DNA from 3 places in the Planococcus shenhongbingii genome. Region 1 is predicted to be linked to each of the others. Evidence: riboswitches for the same ligand, from Rfam matches in the RefSeq annotation. Region 1 holds a riboswitch; each other region holds the start of a gene.
What was found. A riboswitch is a leader RNA that binds a small molecule or an ion and turns the genes downstream of it on or off. The one in region 1 is predicted to bind thiamine pyrophosphate.
Positions count from the first base shown of each region.

Region 2: linked by a shared signal. The riboswitch ahead of QWY16_RS11350 (YkoF family thiamine/hydroxymethylpyrimidine-binding protein) and the one ahead of thiT (energy-coupled thiamine transporter ThiT) in region 1 are both predicted to bind thiamine pyrophosphate.
Region 3: linked by a shared signal. The riboswitch ahead of tenA (thiaminase II) and the one ahead of thiT (energy-coupled thiamine transporter ThiT) in region 1 are both predicted to bind thiamine pyrophosphate.

Region 1 covers NZ_CP129235.1:1,070,529-1,077,933, forward strand. Annotated here, with positions in the region: gene QWY16_RS05215 (DEAD/DEAH box helicase) at 1-136, shown strand, start outside; gene QWY16_RS05220 (aminopeptidase) at 133-1,362, shown strand; gene QWY16_RS05225 (SGNH/GDSL hydrolase family protein) at 1,366-2,283, shown strand; gene yxzF (small protein YxzF) at 2,568-2,702, opposite strand; gene QWY16_RS05235 (M20 family metallopeptidase) at 2,772-3,842, opposite strand; TPP riboswitch at 3,983-4,082, shown strand; gene thiT (energy-coupled thiamine transporter ThiT) at 4,179-4,754, shown strand; gene map (type I methionyl aminopeptidase) at 4,885-5,634, shown strand; gene QWY16_RS05250 (TspO-related membrane protein) at 5,651-6,370, opposite strand; gene QWY16_RS05255 (M3 family oligoendopeptidase) at 6,588-7,405, shown strand, end outside.
Region 2 covers NZ_CP129235.1:2,302,938-2,310,342, reverse strand. Annotated here, with positions in the region: gene QWY16_RS11360 (ABC transporter ATP-binding protein) at 1-1,191, opposite strand, end outside; gene QWY16_RS11355 (ECF transporter S component) at 1,178-1,759, opposite strand; gene QWY16_RS11350 (YkoF family thiamine/hydroxymethylpyrimidine-binding protein) at 1,752-2,351, opposite strand; TPP riboswitch at 2,448-2,555, opposite strand; gene QWY16_RS11345 (glycoside hydrolase family 32 protein) at 3,045-4,499, shown strand; gene QWY16_RS11340 (PfkB family carbohydrate kinase) at 4,656-5,618, shown strand; gene QWY16_RS11335 (Bax inhibitor-1/YccA family protein) at 5,812-6,546, opposite strand; gene QWY16_RS11330 (tetratricopeptide repeat protein) at 7,226-7,405, shown strand, end outside.
Region 3 covers NZ_CP129235.1:3,534,087-3,541,491, forward strand. Annotated here, with positions in the region: gene thiE (thiamine phosphate synthase) at 1-413, opposite strand, end outside; gene thiD (bifunctional hydroxymethylpyrimidine kinase/phosphomethylpyrimidine kinase) at 394-1,233, opposite strand; gene thiM (hydroxyethylthiazole kinase) at 1,230-2,018, opposite strand; gene tenA (thiaminase II) at 2,020-2,703, opposite strand; TPP riboswitch at 2,857-2,960, opposite strand; gene QWY16_RS17160 (ABC transporter ATP-binding protein) at 2,996-4,126, opposite strand; gene QWY16_RS17165 (ABC transporter substrate-binding protein) at 4,462-5,784, shown strand; gene QWY16_RS17170 (carbohydrate ABC transporter permease) at 5,801-6,712, shown strand; gene QWY16_RS17175 (carbohydrate ABC transporter permease) at 6,713-7,405, shown strand, end outside.

The DNA.
Region 1 (7,405 bases):
AGCTTATCAAGATGAGCGCCATTATAAGAAATTCACGAAAGAACTGCCTTCAAAACCAGTTCAGAAAATTCTTCATGGCGGCCAGTTGATTGAAGGAAACAGTAAAACAATGTCCGAAAAGGGGAACAAACGATGACTTTCCAAGAAAAATTGGAGCAGTATGCAGACCTTACCGTTTACGTAGGATTGAACGTCCAAAAAAACCAAACCATCATGATTAATACAACGGTTGATACGATTGAGTTTACCCGCCTCGTGGTAAAAAAAGCATACGAAGCAGGAGCAAAACGCGTTTATGTGAATTACGCCGATCCTGTTCAAACAAGAATCCATTTCGAAATGGCGCCGGATGAAGCTTTCACTGAGTATCCGGAATGGTCGGTAGTTCAACGGGACGAAGTCATCAATACTGGTGGATCGTTCTTATGGATTGACGCAGAAGATCCGGATTTATTGACGGGGATTCCGGCAAAACGCCTGTCTGATTCGCAAAAAGCTTCAGGAAAGGCTTTGGAGCGCTACCGTCAGGCAGTAGGATCAGATAAAGTAGCCTGGTCAATTGTTGCGATTCCTTCCCAGAAATGGGCACAAAAAGTTTTTTCGGAGCTTGAAAGCGATCAGCAGATGGAAGCTCTTTGGGAAGCCATTTTTAAGACCGTGCGCATTGGAGAAGGAGATGCTGTGAAAAAATGGCAAGAGCATATTGACACTTTAGAAAAGCGCGCAGGTTTGTTAAATGATAGAAGATTCGAGAAGCTGCATTACACAGCGCCTGGAACGGATTTGACGATTGCTCTTCCTGAAAAGCATATTTGGATGTCTGGAGCTTCGAAAACGCCGCAAGGCAATCCGTTTATCGCCAATATGCCGACCGAGGAAGTTTATACAGTTCCTTTGAAATACGGTGTAGAAGGAGTGGTACGCAATACTAAACCGCTTGTCTATCAAGGCAATATCATCGACGGATTTACTTTGACATTTGAAAAAGGGAAAATCGTCAAAGCACAAGCAGCGTCAGGGCAGGAACTGCTTGATGAAATGATAGCCTCCGACAAAGGAGCAGCTTATCTAGGCGAAGTTGCCTTAGTGCCTCACCATTCACCGATATCGGATGCCAATATCCTGTTTTTCAATACCTTGTTTGATGAAAATGCTTCCAATCATCTGGCAATCGGTGATTCTTATCCGACTTGCTGCGAAGGAGCACGTGACTTGGAGCGGACGCAATTAGAGTCGATCGGTTTGAATACTTCCATTGTCCATGAAGACTTTATGATCGGGAGCGCAGAGATGAATATCGACGGCATTCGGGAAGACGGGACAAAAGAGCCGATTTTCCGTAATGGAAACTGGGCATTCTAAGAGGTGAGCAATTTGAAGAAATTTTGGACAGCAATGTTGGCTATTGCCTTTTTGATCAGTGGATCGATGACGGTGCAAGCGGAAGTGAGAATTCCGGCGGTTTATATCGCACTTGGCGATTCTTTAGCAGCAGGGCAAACGCCAAATTCTCAAATTGATGCAGGTTATTCGGATATGATTGCGCAAGAATTGGCGCGCCATCAACCGGTTGCTTTCTATACGAAAAACCTGGCATTTCCCGGGTTTACAACAGAAGATGTTTTGAAACGGATTCAGTCACTGGAAGCTAAAGAAGTACTCGCTTCTGCCAACATCATTACCTTATCTGCGGGGGCGAATGATCTCCTGCCGTTAATCCAATCAAATCCAGCAGAAGGCTCATTAGCATTTCAGCAAATCCAAGTAGATTTTGCTTTAAACAAGGCCCGGATTAATCTGGAAGCTATTATTGCCGAGCTGAAAAAGACCGCTCCTCAAGCGGACCTGTATGTAATGGGTTATTATTTTGCTTATCCTCATGTCCGGGATACGCAAAAACAAGGTACCGGAAAACAGCTTGACCAACTTAACGCCATATTAAAGCAAACGTCAGAAAAAGCAGGAGCGCAATTTGTTTCTGTAGATCAATCATTTGGAAAAAATGCAATCGATAAAATTCCAAATCCGGCAGATGTCCATCCCAATATAAAAGGTTATCAAGCGATGGCGAACGCTTTTTTAGAGCAATATCAAAATGGCTGGGAAGTAGAAGATAAGGAATTGCCAGCGGCTGCTCCTAAAACATTCGAAGAAATGCTGCAAATACTGGAGCAGGGCGGGGAAGAAAGAAGCGCGACGATTGATGGCGTGACCTCGGTACGTCCTTCTGAGAAGATGGAAATCGAATATTTAGCGCTGCGTGAAGTTGTGCCTTATGCCTGAAAACAGCCTTTTATCAAACGAAGGGTTTGCCATCTCTCTTAATGGTTGTTTCACCGACTGGCCATTCATGCCGAATATGCATAATAAAGGAGTTGTCCCAAAAGTAATTTGGGACAACTCCTTTGCGACGAAGCTAGCGCAGCGGCGGTTTTTTCTGCACCGAAGCTAGCGCAGCGATGCAGGTGCAATGCAGGAGCAATAGTATTAACCTACGCTTTATTAGAAGCAGGGGGCTGTCCAATAAGTCTAATAATAGACTTATTGGACAGCCCCCTTTGTTATCTTTAACGTTTGGCCTGTGGAGTTTTGTATTGGCTGGTATTTCCGGTTTTTTTGCTTTTTTGCATTGCTTTTCGGATAATCGGATAAGCAACAGGTGCTATTTTAATAGCAGTTTTTACAATACGACTTATTTTCACAGCTATCTCTCCTATCATAAGTGAGGTATAAACTAGTTTCCCTTGTTTCTATTTTTATAAACCTAACCTTTAGGAATAGGCCAATGAAATAAGAACTTCCTTATACTCCTGGACACTGGAAAGCAGAACGAATTCTGCGTTGCCATGCCAGTCATCTCCGGCAGGGCCAAACTCTATAGCTCCTTCACCGCCGTTCACAGACGCATAATAACGGGTATCGGCAGCTCCGTGCTGGCCGAACAATACCGGCTCTTTGCCGGTCGTCTGTTTAATGGCTTTTTGCAAGGTTTGTATAAACGGATTCTCTTTTGAAGTGGTCAGAGCCGGCGTTGAACCGCTTGCCTTATATTCCATATCAAGATTTAAAGTTTCGGAAAGCTCCACCATTTGCCGGATGATTTCTTGTTTATCCTGCCCTGGCATAAAGCGGATATCATAAGACATATGACAGATTTCAGGAACTACATTATAGCGTTCACCGGCATTGATAATTGGCAGATTAACCGAAGGCTGTTCGTAATACTCCGTGGATTCTTTTCGGAATGGCAATTCTGCCATGGCGATGTGGAATTTCATGGCAGATTCAATGGCGTTGATGCCTTCCCAAGGCCGGCTGCCATGTGCGGGTTTGCCTTTGAAAGTCAAATCCATCCGCAGTATCCCTTTAGATTGCAGACCCACTTTCAAGCCGGTGGGTTCCCCGCAAATAACAAAATCTCCATGATAACCTTGATCCACTAGCCATTTTGACGTATTGCGCCCACCGATTTCTTCATCGGTGACGATATGTAATTGGACAATCTGATTAAGCTTGCCTTCATCTAACTCCACAAAAGCCTGCATCATGGCGGCAACTCCCGCTTTCATATCAGCAGCTCCGCGGCCGTAAACTCGACCGCTTTCTTCCATAGGAACAAATTGTTCGGCATGTCCGGGCACTACATCGACATGCCCGTTCCAAACAATCGTTTTGGTTCCTTGGCCTTTAATGGCTGTCAGCATCAAATAGCCATCGTTATTATGGACTGTGATATCTTGCCCGTTGTTTTTCAGCCAGTCAGCACAAAAAAGAAGGGCATCGTTCGCTCCCTGTTTTGTATCACTTTCGATTTTAATCAAATCCTTAAGCAGTTCAATCATTTTTTGGCAGCTTTTGTTCAGCTGCCTGCACCACCTTTCAAATTTTACAGTTATAAAAGTATACCCTAACGGTATAGCTTGAAACGATATTGCTTTAAAGCTGATTCTTGTGTACAATACAAGTGTTAGTGAAATAATGTATACACCACAAGGGGAGCTAATTGCTGAGAGTGAACATTTTGTTCTTACCCTTCGAACCTGTAAGTTAACACTTGCGCAGGGATGTGGATGGAAACCTGCCCTTAACGCGGCGCCAGGATCTATCCTGGCGCCGCTTTTATATGGTTTTTTTCTGCGGCCCTTCTGGTGATGTGCATAACACATAAGGAGGAAGTCATGAGAAATTTACGAGTTTTATTGATGGTGGAAATAGCGATTTTCGGAGCGCTAGGCTATGTTCTGGATTTTGTGGCGTTTAAAATGCCACAGGGTGGTTCCGTCAGCTTTGTAATGATTCCCATCGTCTTGATAGCATTTAGAAGAGGCGTTCTGGCAGGTGTATTAACCGGTCTTCTTATAGGCTTGCTGCAAATTGTCACAGGAGTCATTTCAGTTACTCCGCTGTCGTTTGGTTTTGTAGTGATGCAAGTGCTCCTGGATTATCTGGTTGCCTACGGAGTAGTTGGCCTTGCTGGGATGATGCGTGGAAGATATTTGCATGCTTACAGAGAACATCGCACTGGCGGCATGATTACTGCAGTAGTAATTGGGCTGTTTATTGGATCTCTCTTGCGTTATATTACCCACGTAATTACGGGCATCTTATTCTTTGGCATGTTTGCAGAAGGCAATGTTTTTATCTATTCAGCAGTTTATAATGCCACATATATGATTCCAGTATTTCTGCTTGCGGCTTTTGTCTGCTCGGCACTTTTTGCAGCTGCCCCTAAACTGGTAGATACAAAAGCTTAAATGGAATTACCGGGCTTTCTTAAAATAGCTATTGAGAGCATGTCATCAGCTTGTAAGAGGATTATCGTTATGATAGTCCTCTTTTCTTATGGTATAATTTTTGTTAGACAAGTTGAAAGAAGGGTATTAAATGATTGCCAATACAGAAAAAGATATTGAAATGCTAAAAAAAGCCGGCCGAATGGTCGCTGAAATTCGTGATGCGATGAGAGCTGCCACTAAGCCGGGCATCACCACAGAAGAACTCGATGAGATGGGCGGCCGAATGTTTGAAGAACTTGGCGGCGTCTCAGGCCCGAAATCAGAATATGATTTCCCGGGCTATACTTGCATCAGTGTGAACGAGGAAGTGGCACACGGCATGCCAGGAAAACGGGTCATCAATGAAGGCGATATGGTCAATATTGATGTATCAGGATCCTATGAAGGCTATTTTTCAGATACAGGTATTTCTTTTGTAGTAGGGGATGGACATCCTGAAAAAGAAAAGCTTTGTGAAGTAGCGGCTTCTGCATTTGATCGTGCTATGACAAAAGTCAAAGCTGGCGCAAAATTAAACCAGATCGGCAAAGCAGTTGAACGTGAAGCTAAACAGCAAGGCTTATTTGTTATCAAGAACCTGACTGGCCACGGAATTGGAAAATCATTGCATGAAGCTCCTCAGCATATTTTGAATTATTATGATGCTTGGGAAACTACTATTTTAAAAGAAGGAATGGTCCTGGCTGTAGAGCCGTTCATTTCGCAGAAATCCGAGCATATTGTAGAATCTGGAGACGGCTGGACGTTCATCACACCTGATCAGTCTCTCGTTGCACAAATTGAGCATACTGTACTTGTTACAAAAGGCGAGCCGATTTTACTGACGAAAATAGATTGATAAAAAAAAAGACCCCTTAGGGTCTTTTTTTAATTAATAAGATTCCGGTTAAAATCACACCGCATAAAAACAAGGAAGCTGTGGTAAGAAGCAATTCATCGGTTCCATGTTTTACTGCAATTCCGACAAATGCCCAGATGAACACCAATGCATATGGAACATCGGAATAATGGAACCGGATATGAAGTGCCAGCGCTGTGGCGATTGTCAGCATGATGACGGCCCAGAGCTGATCGCTCAGTCCCCAGCCGCCCCAGTTATAGTAAGTGAGTACAAAACTGATATTGGCAATGGTAGCAATACTGATCCACCCAAAATTAATCGAAATTGGAAAACGTTCCATAATGCTTCTTTCTTCATTGCCGTATTGAAGGTAAAGCCCAATTAAAGAAAGCAGGTATCCGATCATGGCAATAATCGACGATCCGAAAAACTCATAATGCCAAAGAAACAGCCAAATAATATTGAAAAGGGCGCTTAAAGAAAAGAACAGGGCTATTTTAGTTGAGGGAACTTGTCCTTTTTTCAGGCGCACCCAAAAACCGATAATCCAGATAGCAAGCAGTATGTAAATAAGTGACCAGATTGAGAATACATAACCAGCAGGTGTAAACAGTACAGGAACCCGATTAGAAATTTCCCCAGTTGTCTGGCCATTGATTGGTAGAATATTTGCCAAAGCATTGACAATGATGACAGCTATAAAAGCAATAGTCATCAGCAGTATCCGAAACATTAGAAATCCCTCCTCTTCTTTAAGTATACCTGTCCTTGTTTAGTACAACAAACTGCAATTTCCAAGAAAATTGAAATAAAAGGGAATTTGTGAAATGTCGGACACTTTTCCGCAAAATATTGAATGGTGGGAGTCCGTTCATTTGTTCCGCCTGCCGAATAAAAATGATATACTAATAAGTGTTTTTAGAAAATTTAGTTTACCAGGGGGTAACACAATGACGGTGAAATTTCCGGAAGTATGGGATTTAGATGTGCTTTTCCCAGGGGGAAGCGATTCAAAAGATTTGCGCGTACATATAGACAACACAGAATCTGCCTTAAAGGAATTTGAAAGAATGTCCCAAAGCTTTGAAGTGCCAGCTTCTTTAGAAGATGCTTCACGGATTGCAGACCTGCTGGAACAAGCCAAAAAAGTCATGCAGCAATTGAACCAAGCGGGATCATTTATTGGCTGTTTGATGGCTCAAAATACAGAAGATAAAAAAGCGGCAATTTTGCAGAGTGAAGCATCTGCACTGAATGCTGAATTTCAGACTTCACTTCAAAAAATCCAGCAACAATTAGCAAAAGCCGAAGACGGTGTCTGGAATGAACTTCTTGCGTCTGAATCCTTGAAAGACTTCAGCTTCGTGCTGAACGAATGGCGAAAAGAAGCAAATATGCTGCTATCTGAAAAAGAAGAAAATATCATCACCGCGCTTAGTACAGATGGTTACCACGGCTGGAGCCAGCTCTACGATATGCTCGTCGGAGAGATCAAAATAAAAATGGTCATTGAAGGGAAAGAAAAAATTCTTTCTGTTGGCCAAACCAATAATTTAAGTTCACATGCTGAAGCAGCAGTCCGCCAGCAGTCATACGAAAAACTGGAAGAAGCTTGGACTGAAAAAGAGGAGTTTTTTGCGAAGACGCTGAATTCGATTGCCGGATTCCGTCTGGAAGTATATAAAAAACGCGGATGGAAAAGTGTTCTCCAAGAGCCGCTTCACATCAATCGCATGAAACAAGAAACATTAGATGCCATGTGGGGCGC
Region 2 (7,405 bases), 1.2 Mb from region 1:
GTCCTGACCTGAAGTCGGTTCATCCATCAACAGGACTGGCCGCTTGTCAGCAAGCATGGCGCCAATTGCGATGCGCCTTTTTTGCCCGTGGCTCACCGAGAAAGGGTGTGCGTCTCTTATTTCCTTTAAGCGCAAACGCTCCATCAATTCTTCCAACTCGTTTGCTGAAGAAACACCGGAAAACGCCAGTTCCGCTGCCACGGTTTTCTCGAGAAACAGGTATTCCGGTGACTGCGGCACATAGCCGGCGCCGTCAGACTTCACCGTTCCGCCAGATAAAGCGTAAATTCCGCATAAAGCTTTCATCAATGTCGATTTTCCGCTGCCATTCGGACCGGCGATGACGACGACTTCGCCGCGTTTTGCAATAAATGACATCGGCAATAACAGTTCTTCATCTTTCATCCTCACTGAAATTTCATTTGCGGTTAAAGCCGTTTCCGGGCCGGCTGCTGAAATCCATTCGGGAAACAAAACCGGCTGCTGTATAGCAAATGCGCTATCGGCAACCATATTCCCTTCAGAATCCATAACAAGTTCCCGATTGAAAAACGATCTCCATAAATCCAGACGGTGTTCCACGGCTACAATTGTCACATTGAAGCTTTTCTGGAGCTCATCCAGCCATTCGATAAACTGTTCCGCCGTATAGGGATCGAGATGGGAAATCGGCTCATCGAGCAGCAGCACTTCCGGTTCCATAATCAATGCACAAGCGGTCGCAACGCGCTGTTTCATGCCGCCAGACAGCGACTGGATCACCGACTGGCGCAAATGGGAAAGGCCGGTCAATTGCAGCACTTCCGCAATGCGCGGATCCATCTCCGCAAAAGGGACATGCAGATTCTCCAGCGTAAACGCCAATTCTTCTTCGACCGTCGGCATGCAGAACTGCGAATCCGGATCCTGGAAAACGGTGGCTACCCGGTGGTTGATTTCACCGGGAGCATAGTGTTCGGCATTTTTGCCGAATAAGTGGATGGCACTGCTGGTGATGCCGTCGCAATTGAGTGGGTATAACCGGTTCAGCAAATACAAGAGCGTGCTTTTCCCGCAGCCGCTCGGACCGGAAATCACGACGCGTTCACCGCGGCTAATGCTAAAGGAAATATCATTTAAGGTATTGCTTGCATCATCCGGAAAACGAAAACTCACATCTTGTAAGGAAAATACGCGGTCATACACCTGCATCACCTTTATCCGCACGGGCAATGGCGTAGCCGCGCAGTGAACCGGTCGCAAGGAGGCCATCCGTTAAATACTTGCCTCCGATGCCTGCAATAATCATGCCGCTCAACACGCGAAGCGTGAACATCAATGCCACAAAAGACGGATCGAGCGCTGCGTAGCCCGAGATGAAATAGCCGTAAACAAAACTGAATATGGCAGAACCGGCGCCGGCAAGCATCAATACAGCTAAGTTGAAATGTTTGTAGCCGGTCACCGCAAAAGCTGCTTCTGCGCCTAATCCCTGGATAATGCCGGATAACAGAAGGCGAGGGCCGACTGCATTGCCGAGCAGCACTTCAATCGCCGCAGCCATCGATTCCGACAGCACTGCCGCACCGGGTTTGCGGATGATATACATGCAAATGATCGAGACGATAAACCAGATGCCGAACATCCACTCATAGGCCAGCGGGCCGATGACGCCGGCCCAAATATTGGAGATATGGACAAACAGCAAATAAACGATGCCAAAAACAATGGCAAACAGCGACATCAGCACAACTTCTTTCAGCTTCCACGATTTAAGCATTGGAAGCACCTCTATGGGAAGGGCTATTGATGCTCATCGATACAGTCATCACCAAGTGGCGGTGCTCGTCCGAGCGGGCATTTGTAAAGGCTTCATCGTAAAAAGCGAAAACCTCATGGATATCACCATGGATGCCGCTCGCGTAATGCATGGATTCGTTAAAGACGCCTTGCTCTTTCGCACGGTCCACTTCCCGGTAAATGACAGCCATATAATCGGGGTTGTTCATCGGGTAAAGGGCAAACTGAGAAGAGACATATTGCTTGGTGTCATCTGTATTGAGCAGGACATCGTCTTTGTCCAAGTAGACGTCGCCAGCAGAATCGCCCGGGCAGCCGATGGAGAACGTGCCGGACAACGCGACATGTTCTCCGGTTTTCGCGGCATGCAGCGTGAGCGCTTTCGCCACATTGAAGACATGGTTTTGTTTGCCGCGGATTACGGTCGAAACATCATCGGTGTGCATCCAGACGTTCGACGTATCTGTGCCGTTCAAAGCCCCTTTAATCACCTGGATAAAATCCCCTGTCATCGGATGCAAAGAAAAGCGAAATCCGACAATCGGGCTCGTGCCGCATTGCAATGGTTCCATATTAAAATCTCCTCCTAAAAATTTGCACAAAAAAAGGCTGCACCCGTGAAGATGCAGCCACTATTCCATGCAAATAAATTCAGAAAGATCTAATTGCGGATAGTCACCGCACTTCCTCACGCCAGTATTATCTGGATCGAGTCATAAGGGATCGAAGCTTACGCTTGCATCTCAGCCGAAAATCGGGCACCCCCAGTGCAGAAAACGGTATGCAGTTTGTTGTGCTCGGGATTTGTCCCGATGGGCCTAGTGTAGCGGAAGGGGTGGGGAATGTAAAGGGGATTCAGGTTTTGGTTTTTCAGAAAGACATTTTTTGAGTTATACTGAAAATTTAGAAACCCTAAAATATTGTAACTATATAGTCACAAAGCTAAAGAAAATGTAATATTTTTTTAATATTCATGAAACTTTTACATCATTTTGCCGTATTATTAGTAAAGATAAATAATAAATTTTAAGGGGGAATTAGTATGCAGGAAGAAGCTTATGAAAAAAGAAATTTAACTGATTTAACCCTATGGACGAGGAAGAAAAGATAAAAAATTTCAAAAGCTGAAGAGGTGGCATTTACTTGTCCATATTGCTATGGGGGATTTCAAAGATAGAGGCTGGGAATGTAAACTCCGTGGAAACCAACGCTTAATGGCTTAGGGGAAAGCTAGTTGAAAAACACTAAAAAAATGGGAGTTTGTCATGAATACAATAGACTGGTTTGAAAAATTGACTCATACATTAGAGACTTATCAACAAAACAACAACATTGATCCGCACCGGCTGCAATTTCACTTAATGCCTGCGGTCGGTTTGTTAAACGACCCAAATGGACTCATCCGGTATAAAGGCGCTTATCATGTGTTCTTTCAATGGCATCCGTTCGGGACGGTACATGGACCTAAATGTTGGGGCCATTGTACATCCCAAGATCTCGTCTATTGGCAAGAACACCTGCCATCCCTCGTTCCGAGTGAATGGTATGAAAGAGACGGCTGTTTTTCTGGAAGTGCTGTTGAAGTGGATGGAAATATGGTGTTATTTTACAGTGGAAATGTTGAACACGAAAACGGCATGCTTGAAACGTATCAATGTATGGCTGTTTCACATAACGGTTTTGATTTCGAGAAAAAGGGTCCTGTTATTCTACTGCCAGAAGGATACACGTCTCATTTCAGAGACCCGAAAGTATGGAAACGAGATGGTGTATGGTACATGGTTGTAGGTGCACAAACATTTTATCAAGAAGGTGCCGTTGTGCTGTTTGCTTCATCAGATTTGAAGGAATGGGAGCTCAAAGGAATATTAGCCGGGAATCGGCTTAATGGATTAATGAATTTCGGTTATATGTGGGAGTGTCCGGATTTCTTTGAACTTGATGGAAAAGATATCTTGATCGTTTCGCCTCAAGGGCTGGAAGCAAAAGAAACCTTTTACCACAATGAGTTTCAGTCAGGATATTTTGTCGGGAAATGGAAAGTCGGAACAACTGAGTTTCCACATAGTGAATTTATTGAACTTGATCGGGGGTTTGATTTCTATGCCCCACAAACATTTCAAGATAATCATGGAAGAAGAATCATGCTTGGCTGGATGGGAATAACAGATGAACAGGAACCCCATCAACCAACAATTGAAAAAGGTTGGGTGCATGCATTGACGATTCCTCGGGAAATAGAGCTGAGAAACAACCGGATTATTCAAAAGCCGGTGCAAGAACTCCAAAAGTTGCGAGAAGCTAAAGGATTCCATTGCCAAACAAGCATCGAAAATGAAACAAAAACCTTGCCAGAACTGGCGGGGATTGTAAGTGAGATCAATATTCATTTTCACCAAAATCTTGCCGACACCGTAAAGATCGAGATCCGTAAAAACCTGTCAATCATCTATGTGCAGCATATGAAGCGCTTGACGTTAGAGAGAAAGCGGTTCATAGATGGCAAAGTTGAAAGCCGGAGCTGCTTCTTGGACAAACTTGAGGACCTTCATTTCTTCCTGGACACAAGCTCTATAGAACTATTTGTCAATGGAGGAGAGGAAGTGTTTACGGCCCGATTCTTTGCCGAAGCAGAGGATGTAGATGTTTTCTTTACAACAGATGGGCATGTGGATGTAACTCTTGAAAAGTGGAATTTGCGAAATCCGAAAGAGCTATAAATCATTCCATGACAAGGCGCAAAGATTAAGGCTGTTGCATTATCGATATTCTTCAAGACAGGTGCGAAGCTATTGGCCAAAGTTACATCGGCCGATGGCTTTGCTCCATATCTTTATTAACCGTTTAGGCAAATTACACAAAAGGGGGAATTTCATATGTTTGACGTTGTCGCACTTGGGGAACTCTTGATAGATTTTACACCAGCCGGAAAATCTGCAAATGGAAATACTTTGTTTGAAACGAACCCTGGTGGAGCTCCTGCTAATGTTCTTGCGACGCTAGCCAAATTCAATGCAAGGACCGCCTTTATAGGGAAGGTGGGGACTGACCAATTCGGCTCTTTTTTAGGGGATACACTACAAAAAGGAAAAATCGATACGCAAGGCTTAGTTTATTCAAAAGATGTAAATACAACATTGGCGTTTGTTCATTTGAAGGAAAACGGGGATCGCTCTTTCCAATTTTACCGTTCGCCTGGAGCAGACATCATGCTGGATGAACAAGAAGTCGATATTGCATTGGTTCAAAATGCGAAGGTCTTTCATTTTGGTTCTCTTTCGATGACACATGAACCGGCAAAAACGGCAACATTAAAAGCAGTAAAAGCGGCACAAGAAAAAGATGTTTTAATTTCTTATGATCCTAATCTGCGCCAGGCGCTTTGGGGAAGTTTAAGCCATGCAAAAGAAACGATCATTGAAGGCCTGCAGTATGCGGATATTTTAAAAATATCTGAAGAAGAATTGGAATTTATTACGGACATTCGTAATCTTGAAGAAGGGTCACAATTTTTGTTTGAGAAATTCGGTCTGAAAGTTGTCTTAATCACTTTAGGTTCGAAAGGCTGTTTTTATCGATTTGGCAAAGATACAGGGCATATAAATGGATTCCAAGTAAATGCTATTGACACCACGGGAGCAGGAGACCTGTTTTTGGGAGCTTTTTTGTATCAATTTATCAAGAAAGAGGTCTCTTGGGATTTAGTCCAAGCACATGACGTTGAAAAAATGATTTTATTTGCTAACGCAACTGCGGCTTTGGGAACCACTAAAAAAGGTGCGATTCCTGCAATTCCTCACCTAAACGATGTGAATGAATTGATTGATGGAAGAACATGAACATCCGAAAATAGCCGCTATGCGAGCTGGAATTTAATATCGCCTTGAAAAACCGCAATGTTCCAGATTGCGGTTTTTGTATTTTATCTGGAAAGTAAGCAGACTACGGAAACAGTCACTGATATGATAAAACCGGTTTTCTGCAGTGTAAGTTCAAGGCAACAAAAAAACGCCCCGAAAGACGTTTTCCTGATCAGCGATTGCGCAGCTTAGACAATAACCGAAGAATTTCAAGATACAGCCAAACCAATGTCACCAGCAAACCGAAAGCGCCGTACCATTCAAAATATTTTGGGACACGTCTTTCGGATGCATTTTCAATAAAGTCAAAATCCAGCACCAGATTGAGAGCGGCGATAATTACAATGACAACAGAAATTGCAATGCCTATAGGCGATGATTCATGCAGGTAAGGAATTTGAAACCCGAAAAAACTGCCGATAAACGAAATCAGGTAAACGATGAAGATAGCGCCGGTAGCTGCGACGACACCCATCCTGAAATTCTGCGTGACTTTGATAAAGCCCGACTTATAAGCAAGCAGCAAACTCAGCAGCACACCAATCGTCAGAAGTACTGCCTGGAAAACGATGCCTCCGTATTGGACTTCGTACTGCGCAGATACCGCACCAAGAAACAACCCTTCCAACAACGCATAGAGCGGCGCTGTGAAAGGCGACACTTTCGGTACAAAAATCGTGATTAAAGCTACAATCAGTCCGCCGATGGCTCCCACCAGGATTAACGGCATTGCGCTGTTTGGATTGCTGAGGAACTGATTCCAGGAATAGACGGACGTAGCCAGCAATAAAAGCATTAGAATTAATGTCTTATTCACAGTGCCTTGGATGGTCATTTGCTTGCCTGCTACAGCCCCATCGAATTTTTTGAACGACTCATCATTTAAACTCGGGTTTCCACTTCTCAATTGTCTCACCTCTTTTAATAGTTGAAGCAGCTCCAATTATCTCCCTACATTCCAAATGGACGAAATCAGTTAAATATAAGTTCAATTCTTTGAAAATGCTTCAACTTGTACTACGTTTCGGGCGAGCGGAAAGTTTCAATGAAATGGGATGAAGCGCATATTTTTTTGCTTATGCGGCGAAACGGAAATGGTTTGAAGAAAAAGAAGGGGAACAGAAAGTATTCCAGCAGGGAAAGATAGTAAACGAGATCGAAAGGAAAGTATTTTCGCCCGAAAGGAAAGTAAATCCGTTTACTGGAACTAACTTTCTCTCCAGAGCCTAATAAATTACATTAAAAAAGGCTTTTCAGCAGAAATAATGTCGGCACGTCTGGGCAGTGGACAGCGGACTGGAAAAACTGCTGTGATTAAAGAGCGGAGGGTATAAGGCTTTAAAACGATATGCTTTTTATAGGTTCATATACCTCTATAAATGATCATCTTAATAATTCTTTTACAATAAAATTATCTTTTGCCCTATTGTGTATCTTTTCAAGCATTGGTATCATGAAAAACGATGCAAGTTTAATATAAATGTAAAATATATCTTATTTTATTTTTCGTCAAAACAAATATATATCAAAAATAAATGAAATACATCAAATTTTAAGTTGTTCAGTATTTATTCGGGAGGAACACCATGCGCTTTCAGGGAAACAGTTTAGAAGAACTAGAAGAATTAGAGCAAGAACTGCTGGGCCTTGGCGAAACCAAGCTCGGCGGTTTAAGTTATTCCAAGATAGAAGTGTACGATGCCATGCACAGTCAATTAGAAGAACTGGTGCAAGACGATGAAGATTATCGCGCTTATTATAGCTAC
Region 3 (7,405 bases), 1.5 Mb from region 1:
AAGACCGGCCCCATTCCCACATAGTCGGCACCGCTGTCTATGGCGTTCTTGGCTTCTGTCAATGAATGCACTGATACCCCAAGGATTTTATCCGCCCCCATTATGCGGCGGACCGCAGTTGCTGCCGCATCTTGCTGGCCGACATGGATTCCATCCGCATCAATCGCCTGTGCAAGTTCTATGTGGTCATTCACGATAAACGGCACGCCGTACTGGCGACAGAGCCATTTGCATTCAACCGCAAATTTCATTAACGCATCTCCCGTGAGTGCGCCCGATCCTTTTTCCCTCAACTGGAAATGATTGATTCCTCCAGCCAGTGCCTGTTCCAAAACCATCAGCGGTTCGCGGCCGGCTGTATTTTGCGTTCCCATAATGAAATAGATTGAAGGTTTATCGAACAACTTCGACATGATGGACGCCTCCTTTTTGGCGCTGGCTCTTCTGATAAGCCGCATGATTGGTCGGTCCGTGTCCGGCACCAATGTGAAGTTCTTCACTGAGAGCAGCCTGGATAAATTGTTTCGCTGTGTAAACCGCTTCCTCCAGTGACTCCCCTTTTGCCAATCCCGCTGTCAAAGCGGCCGCAAATGTGCAGCCGGTTCCATGCGTTTGGGCTGTAGAAATTCGAAGGGAACGGAAAAGAAGTTCTTCCCCATTTTGATTCAGATAAAAGTCTTCCGCCATATGGGGATCTGTGCCGTGGCCGCCCTTAATTACGACGGAATCAGCGCCAAATGACAAAATCTTTGCTGCCGCTTGCCGCCGCGAAACTGCATCTTCAACATCCATGCCGCTAATCATTTCCGCTTCTGGGATATTCGGCGTTACAATGAGCGCCAGCGGCAGTAAATGCTCTTTTAAGGCTTCAACCGCTGCCTGCTGTAGAAGACTTGCTCCTCCTTTGGCGATCATCACCGGATCTACCACGACGTTTTTCCAGCCGAACTGGCGAATGCCGGATGCCGTCTCTCCAATGATATCCGCATCAAACAGCATGCCCGTTTTCAGTGCACTGATATTGAAATCCAGGCCCACTGCAGAAAGCTGCGCCTTCAAAGCCCCAGGCGTCATCGGATAAATCTCCGAAACGCCAAGTGTATTCTGGGCAGTCACCGCAGTAACCACTGATGTCGAATAAACCCCGAGTTCCTGAAATGTCTTAATATCGGCCTGGATGCCCGCCCCTCCTCCAGAATCAGAGCCGGCAATGGTCAATACTTGTGGAATCATCGTGGCACACCTTCCTTTTGACGGATTACATCGTCAATATCATTTTGTCCCATGGCATTCATTTGATTTAAGAAAGCGGTTTGGAAATCCCCTGGAAGCTCCGAGTGCGCGCTTGCCTGTTCACCGGCGATGGCATAATAGCGCATGGCTGCTGCCGCCGCTTCAAAGCTGTCTTCTGGATGCACTGTGAGAAACGCCGCCACGACGCTGCTGAGCAAGCAGCCGGTTCCCGTGACGGAAGCCATGACCCTATGGCCGAACGGTATTTCAGCCAGCCGTTTTCCATCAGTGATAATATCCAGTTCCCCGGATACCGCAACAATCAATTTCAATCTCTTCGCTGTATTCCGGGCCAGTTCATGAATATCCGCTTCGCCTTCGCCGGCATCGACTCCTTTAGCCTGCCAGTCGGCTCCAGCAATAGCCGCTAGTTCACCGGCATTGCAGCGCAGAACCGCGACATTCACTTCAGTGAGGATTTTATTGGCCGCAGCTGCCCGGAACGCTGTTGCCCCCACTCCGACCGGGTCCAACACGACCGGCACTCCCAGCGCGTTGGCCTTTTTCCCGGCAATCAGCATGCTGTTCAGGCTCTGGCTATTCAATGTTCCGATATTGAGCGACACGGCATCCGCCAAAGCAGCCAGCTCGGCAGCTTCTTCCGGCGCTTCTCCCATGATGGGCGAGGCGCCGAGCGCAAGCAGCCCATTAGCCTGGAAATTCGACACAACATGATTGGTAATGCAATGGATGATCGGTTTTTCTGAACGCAGTTTTCCCAGCATATTAAACACCTGCCTGTTCATATGTTTTGACTGTCCACGATTCCCGCACCCATGCCTGTTCCCAGAAATTCCATTCGAAATAGCTGCTGCGGCGGAAACGCTCTTTTAGTTCGGTGCGGCGTTTTTCCGGCAAGCCTTCTGCAAGCTGATTCATCCGCTCCATCTGCTCTTTAACCAAAGCGCCGAACTCCTCCGAACCGTAAGTAGCAATCCACCGGTCATAAATTGGATGATTGGGTTCAGCATTTTTCAGCCGCTCACCGATTTCAAAGTAAAGCCAGTAACAAGGCAGAATCGAGGCCACGACATCCGCCAAATCACCTTCAGACGCGCGGTACATATGAGAGACGTAAGCATAGGCGCTCGGTGAAGGCTCAAATTCTTCCCAATCACCTTCCGTGACGCCAAGCAGCTCCATAAACGACTCGTGCAAAGCCAACTCGGCAGCACATGTATGTTCCGAATGAAAAGCGAAGCGTTTTGTGGTCTCCAAATCGGTGGCTTTTACTGCTCCAATTGCCTGGACTTTGGCGAAATGAGACAAGTAATAAGCATCCTGCATAACGTAATGCCGGAATATATCCAGCGGCAGCGTGCCATCGGCAATCCCTTTTACAAACGGATGTTCAAAACTTGCCTGCCATAAATCATTGCATTCAATACGTACTTCTTTACAAAATGTCATTTCTCCATCTCCTTTTTAATGGTGTCCAGACTCCAGTGCCTAGCTCTTCGGGACATAAGTCAGAGCTGAACCGGCACTTCCACTATTGTTCGACAAATAAAAAACGCCGCTTTCCAGTAAAGGAAAGCGGCGTATGCAGTTAAAAAGGAAATAGCATGCGTTCCGCCACTTCCCTCCGCTGGTATGATCCAGATCAGGTTCAAAGGGTCCGAGCTTATGCTCGTCTCAGCCGATATCCGGCTCCCCTAGTGGTGTTTAATATTCAAGTTGTCAAAATCACTTTAACACAGATTCAGGAAACCGCAACCGGTTTTTCTGACTTTTCAGGTTTCACGCGTTCCCCGCTTGCCGGATCAAAGAAATGAACACGCGACATATCAAACGCAAGACGTGCAGTGTGTCCCGGCTCAATCGTTGTATTGGCATCCACTCGGGCAATGAATTCCTGGTCGCCGTATACAGCATAAATAATCGTTTCAGCACCCGTCAGCTCCGAAACGGTGATGACTGCGTCGATGTCGCTGTGTTTGATGCCTGTCAGATCTTCACTGTTGACATGGATATGTTCAGGACGAATGCCAAGCGTAATCGGTGAACCGTCATAGCCCTGGCTTTTCAGCATGCTCAAAGTTTCTGAAGGAATGTCGATGATCCGGTCTCCCATGACAAAAGCACCTTTTTCTAATTTGCCATCAAAAAAGTTCATCGCAGGCGAGCCGATAAATCCGCCGACAAAACGGTTGGCCGGGAAGTCATACACTTCTTTCGGGCTGCCGACCTGCTGGATGACGCCGCTCTTCATGATGACAATCCGTGTAGCCATTGTCATTGCTTCTGTCTGGTCGTGCGTCACGTAAATGGTCGTTGTTTTCAAGCGGTGATGGAGTTTTGCTATTTCAGCGCGCATCTGGACACGCAATTTCGCATCCAAGTTGGATAAAGGCTCATCCATCAGGAATACTTTGGCGTCGCGGACAATCGCCCGCCCAAGCGCAACCCGCTGGCGCTGGCCGCCTGACAGCGCTTTCGGTTTCCGGTCCAGGTATTCTTCCAGGCCAAGAATAGCCGCAGCTTCATTTACCCGTCTTTTGATTTCATCTTTTTTAAATTTGCGCAGCTTTAATCCGAACGCCATGTTTTCATATACCGTCATATGGGGATATAAAGCATAGTTCTGAAACACCATTGCAATATCCCGTTCTTTCGGCTGGACATCATTCATCCGTTTGCCATCGATGAAAAATTCACCATCTGTTATCTCTTCAAGTCCCGCAATCATTCGCAGAGTGGTGGATTTTCCGCAGCCTGAGGGACCGACAAAGACAATAAATTCTTCGTTTTTTATGTGAAGGTTAAAATCGGTTACGGCGGTAGCACCATTGTCATAGGTTTTCCCTAAATTATTAATCAGAATTTCTGCCATTATGCCTCTCCCCATTCTTTTTTACTCTTAATTATAAACAGTTTTCTGTATATTACAAATTGAAACCACAAATTAGTAGAGCCATACCCAGTCCATTTAGCGCTTAAACTCGGCAAAAATACCCATTGTCAGTATATTTTGATTACACTTTGAAAAGAAGGAGAAGTTGTTATATACTTCTACTAGACAAGAGAAGCTGGAATATTTTGTTCTACTCTTTTACAGAGAAACAGGCCCGATTCTGATGAAATTCAGGCGAATTCGGGTATTTTACTTCGACTGTCGAAGATATTTTCGCATTCATTTATACCATAAAAAAAGAGGAGTGAAACTGGATGAACAAATTGAAAGTTTTTATTATGTTGATTGCTGCGTTAGCCCTGTTTCTCAGCGGCTGTTCGGGATTCCAGACGAGCAACAGCAGCAATGAAGAAGCAGCGGTAAATGAAGATGGCAAAACCGTCGTCGATTTCTGGACATTCTGGGGATCTGAAATCCGCCGTCCGATTATTGAACAAATCATCACCGACTTTAACGAATCTCAAGACGAGATTGAAGTGAAACACACGTATCTGCCATTCGGTGACATCTGGACAAAAGAACTTGCGGCTATTGCAGCTGGAGATCCGCCTGATGTCGTAATCAATGATATCAATGCCACCGCTCTTCGCGGACAGAACAAGCAAGCGATGAACTTGTCACAGTTCCTGGAAAAGGATGATATTTCAAAACGCTTCTATCCTGAGCTTTGGGACGCTACTCTTTATGAAGGTGATTCATACGGCATTCCTTTCAATACTGATACACGCGTACTTTTCTATAACAAAGACGCCTTCAAAGAAGTGGGACTGGATCCCGAAAAGCCGCCAACAACATGGGCAGAACTGGAAGAATACGCGAAGAAATTGGATAAAAAAGCCGGACAAGACTATGACCGTGTCGGTTTCTATCCATTATGGGGCATCGGCTATGACGTATGGCTCTTAAACGCTAACGGACAGAGCTATTTCGACGATCAGAACAATTTCGAAATCGATACACCTAAAAATGAAGAAGTATTAAACTGGCTTAAAACTTGGAAAGACAGATACGGCGAAGATGTAGTCAACTCTTACCAAGCACAGATTGACAGCCAGCAAGGACACCCTTTCTTCAACGGAGACCTTGCCATGATTGCCCAGGCTCCGACGTTCTATACTCAAATCCGCGATTATGCACCTGATTTGAATTTCGGTGTGGTGGAACTGCCAGAATATGAAGAAGGCAATGGCAACACAAGCTGGGGCGGCGGATTTGTCGCTGAAATCCCTGAAGGATCGAAAAACGCTGAAGCAGCATGGGAATTCATTAAATATTTAACGGATGTTGAGGCACAGGAGTATTGGGCAGTGAAAAACTTTGACAACATCGCCAATATCGAAGCGGCTGAAGCAGCAGCAAAATCTGATGAATTTACGGAAGACGGAACGATGGTTTACGAAATGGCAGTAGAAAATATGGAGCAAACTTTATTGACTCCAGTGCCGGTAATCGCACCTGATTTCAGCAGTTTGATCAACCCGAATATGGATGAATTCTTCCTCGGTTCCATGACGGCTAAAGAAGCGTTGGAAAAATCCCAGACCGATGTTGAAAATCTGATCAAGAAAAACCAGTAAGCAAGGAGGAGCCGATTTGGGGAAGAAAAGAATGACCATGAGGCGCAAGGAAAGCATTTATGGCTATATTTTTGTATTGCCGTGGATTATCGGATTTCTGGCTTTCACTGCGGGGCCTTTGGTATTTTCCTTTGTGGCAAGTTTCACAAATTATAATATTACATCTCAGATGGACTTTGTCGGCGGAGAAAACTACAAAGGTCTCTTAACAGAGGACAGTCTTTTTTGGACCTCACTTTGGAACACCTTGTATTTTGTCATCTTTTCTGTGCCACTGACAACGATCGGAGCCATTTTCCTGTCGGCTCTCCTGAACCAGGACATTCCAGGCATCCGCTATTTCCGGACACTTTACTATTTGCCGGCTGTCCTGTCAGGTGTCGGCGTTTATATGCTTTGGATGCAGCTGCTTGATCCGGGAACCGGAATGGTCAATCTGGTTTTAAGCTGGTTTGGCATTGATGGACCCAACTGGCTGTTTGATCCCGACTGGACCAAACCGTCCCTCATATTCATGAAATTATGGAGTGTCGGCGGATCCATGCTCCTCTATTTAGCCAGTATGCAGGGTGTCTCCAAATCACTCTACGAAGCGGCTGAAATTGACGGAGCCAATACATGGAAAAAGTTTTTCCATATTACGCTCCCTATGATTACGCCAGTTATTTTCTTTGACGTTGTGACAAGCCTGATTGGCGGATTCCAGATTTTCCAGGAAGCCTATGTCATGTCCAATAACGGCGAAGGCGGACCGGCCAACTCATTGCTGTTCTATAATCTATACATGTGGAAGCAAGCATTCACCAACTTCAATATGGGGTACGCGATGGCAATGTCCTGGATTCTGTTCGTTATTGTATTCATCATGACTATGATCAATCTGAAACTCGCTCCCCGCTGGGTGCATTACGAAGGGGAGGAGAAGTAGATGGCCAAAACAACGGATAATCTTGATTATTTGGATAGTGCGGATGATTTGAAGACCCTTGATAAGGCGAATGAAAATCCCAGCTTTTTTGAGCACAGAGGAAACCGCAAAACTTTTCTGGTTGTCTTTAACTTTATTTTGCTGGCAATCGGGAGCCTGCTAATCCTTTCCCCTCTCTGGTGGATGTTCGCGACGTCCCTTAAAACAATGGCGGAAGTCATGAGTTTCCCGCCATCGTTTTGGCCGGAGAACTGGCTGTTCTCAAACTACATTAAGACGTGGGAAGCGGCGCCTTTCACCCGCTATACCATCAACACGCTGACCATCACGATCATCGTGGTTATCGGAAATGTATTGTCCAATTCATTTATCGCTTACGGTTTTGCTAAAATCCCGTTCCGCGGGAAAAATATCCTGTTTGCGATTGTCTTGGCGACCATGATGATTCCGGGATTTGTCACTTTGATTCCGCAATACGTTCTGTTTGCGAATCTTGGATGGGTCAACACTTATTACCCGCTGATTGTGCCTTCATTTTTCGGCAGTGCGTTCAACATTTTCCTGCTGCGCCAGTTTTACATGACGATTCCGACCGAGTTAATCGAAGCTGCGAAAATGGAAGGCGCCAACCATTTCTACATCTGGTGGAAAATCGGGCTGCCGCTTACCAAGCCAGCGATTGCCACGGTCGCC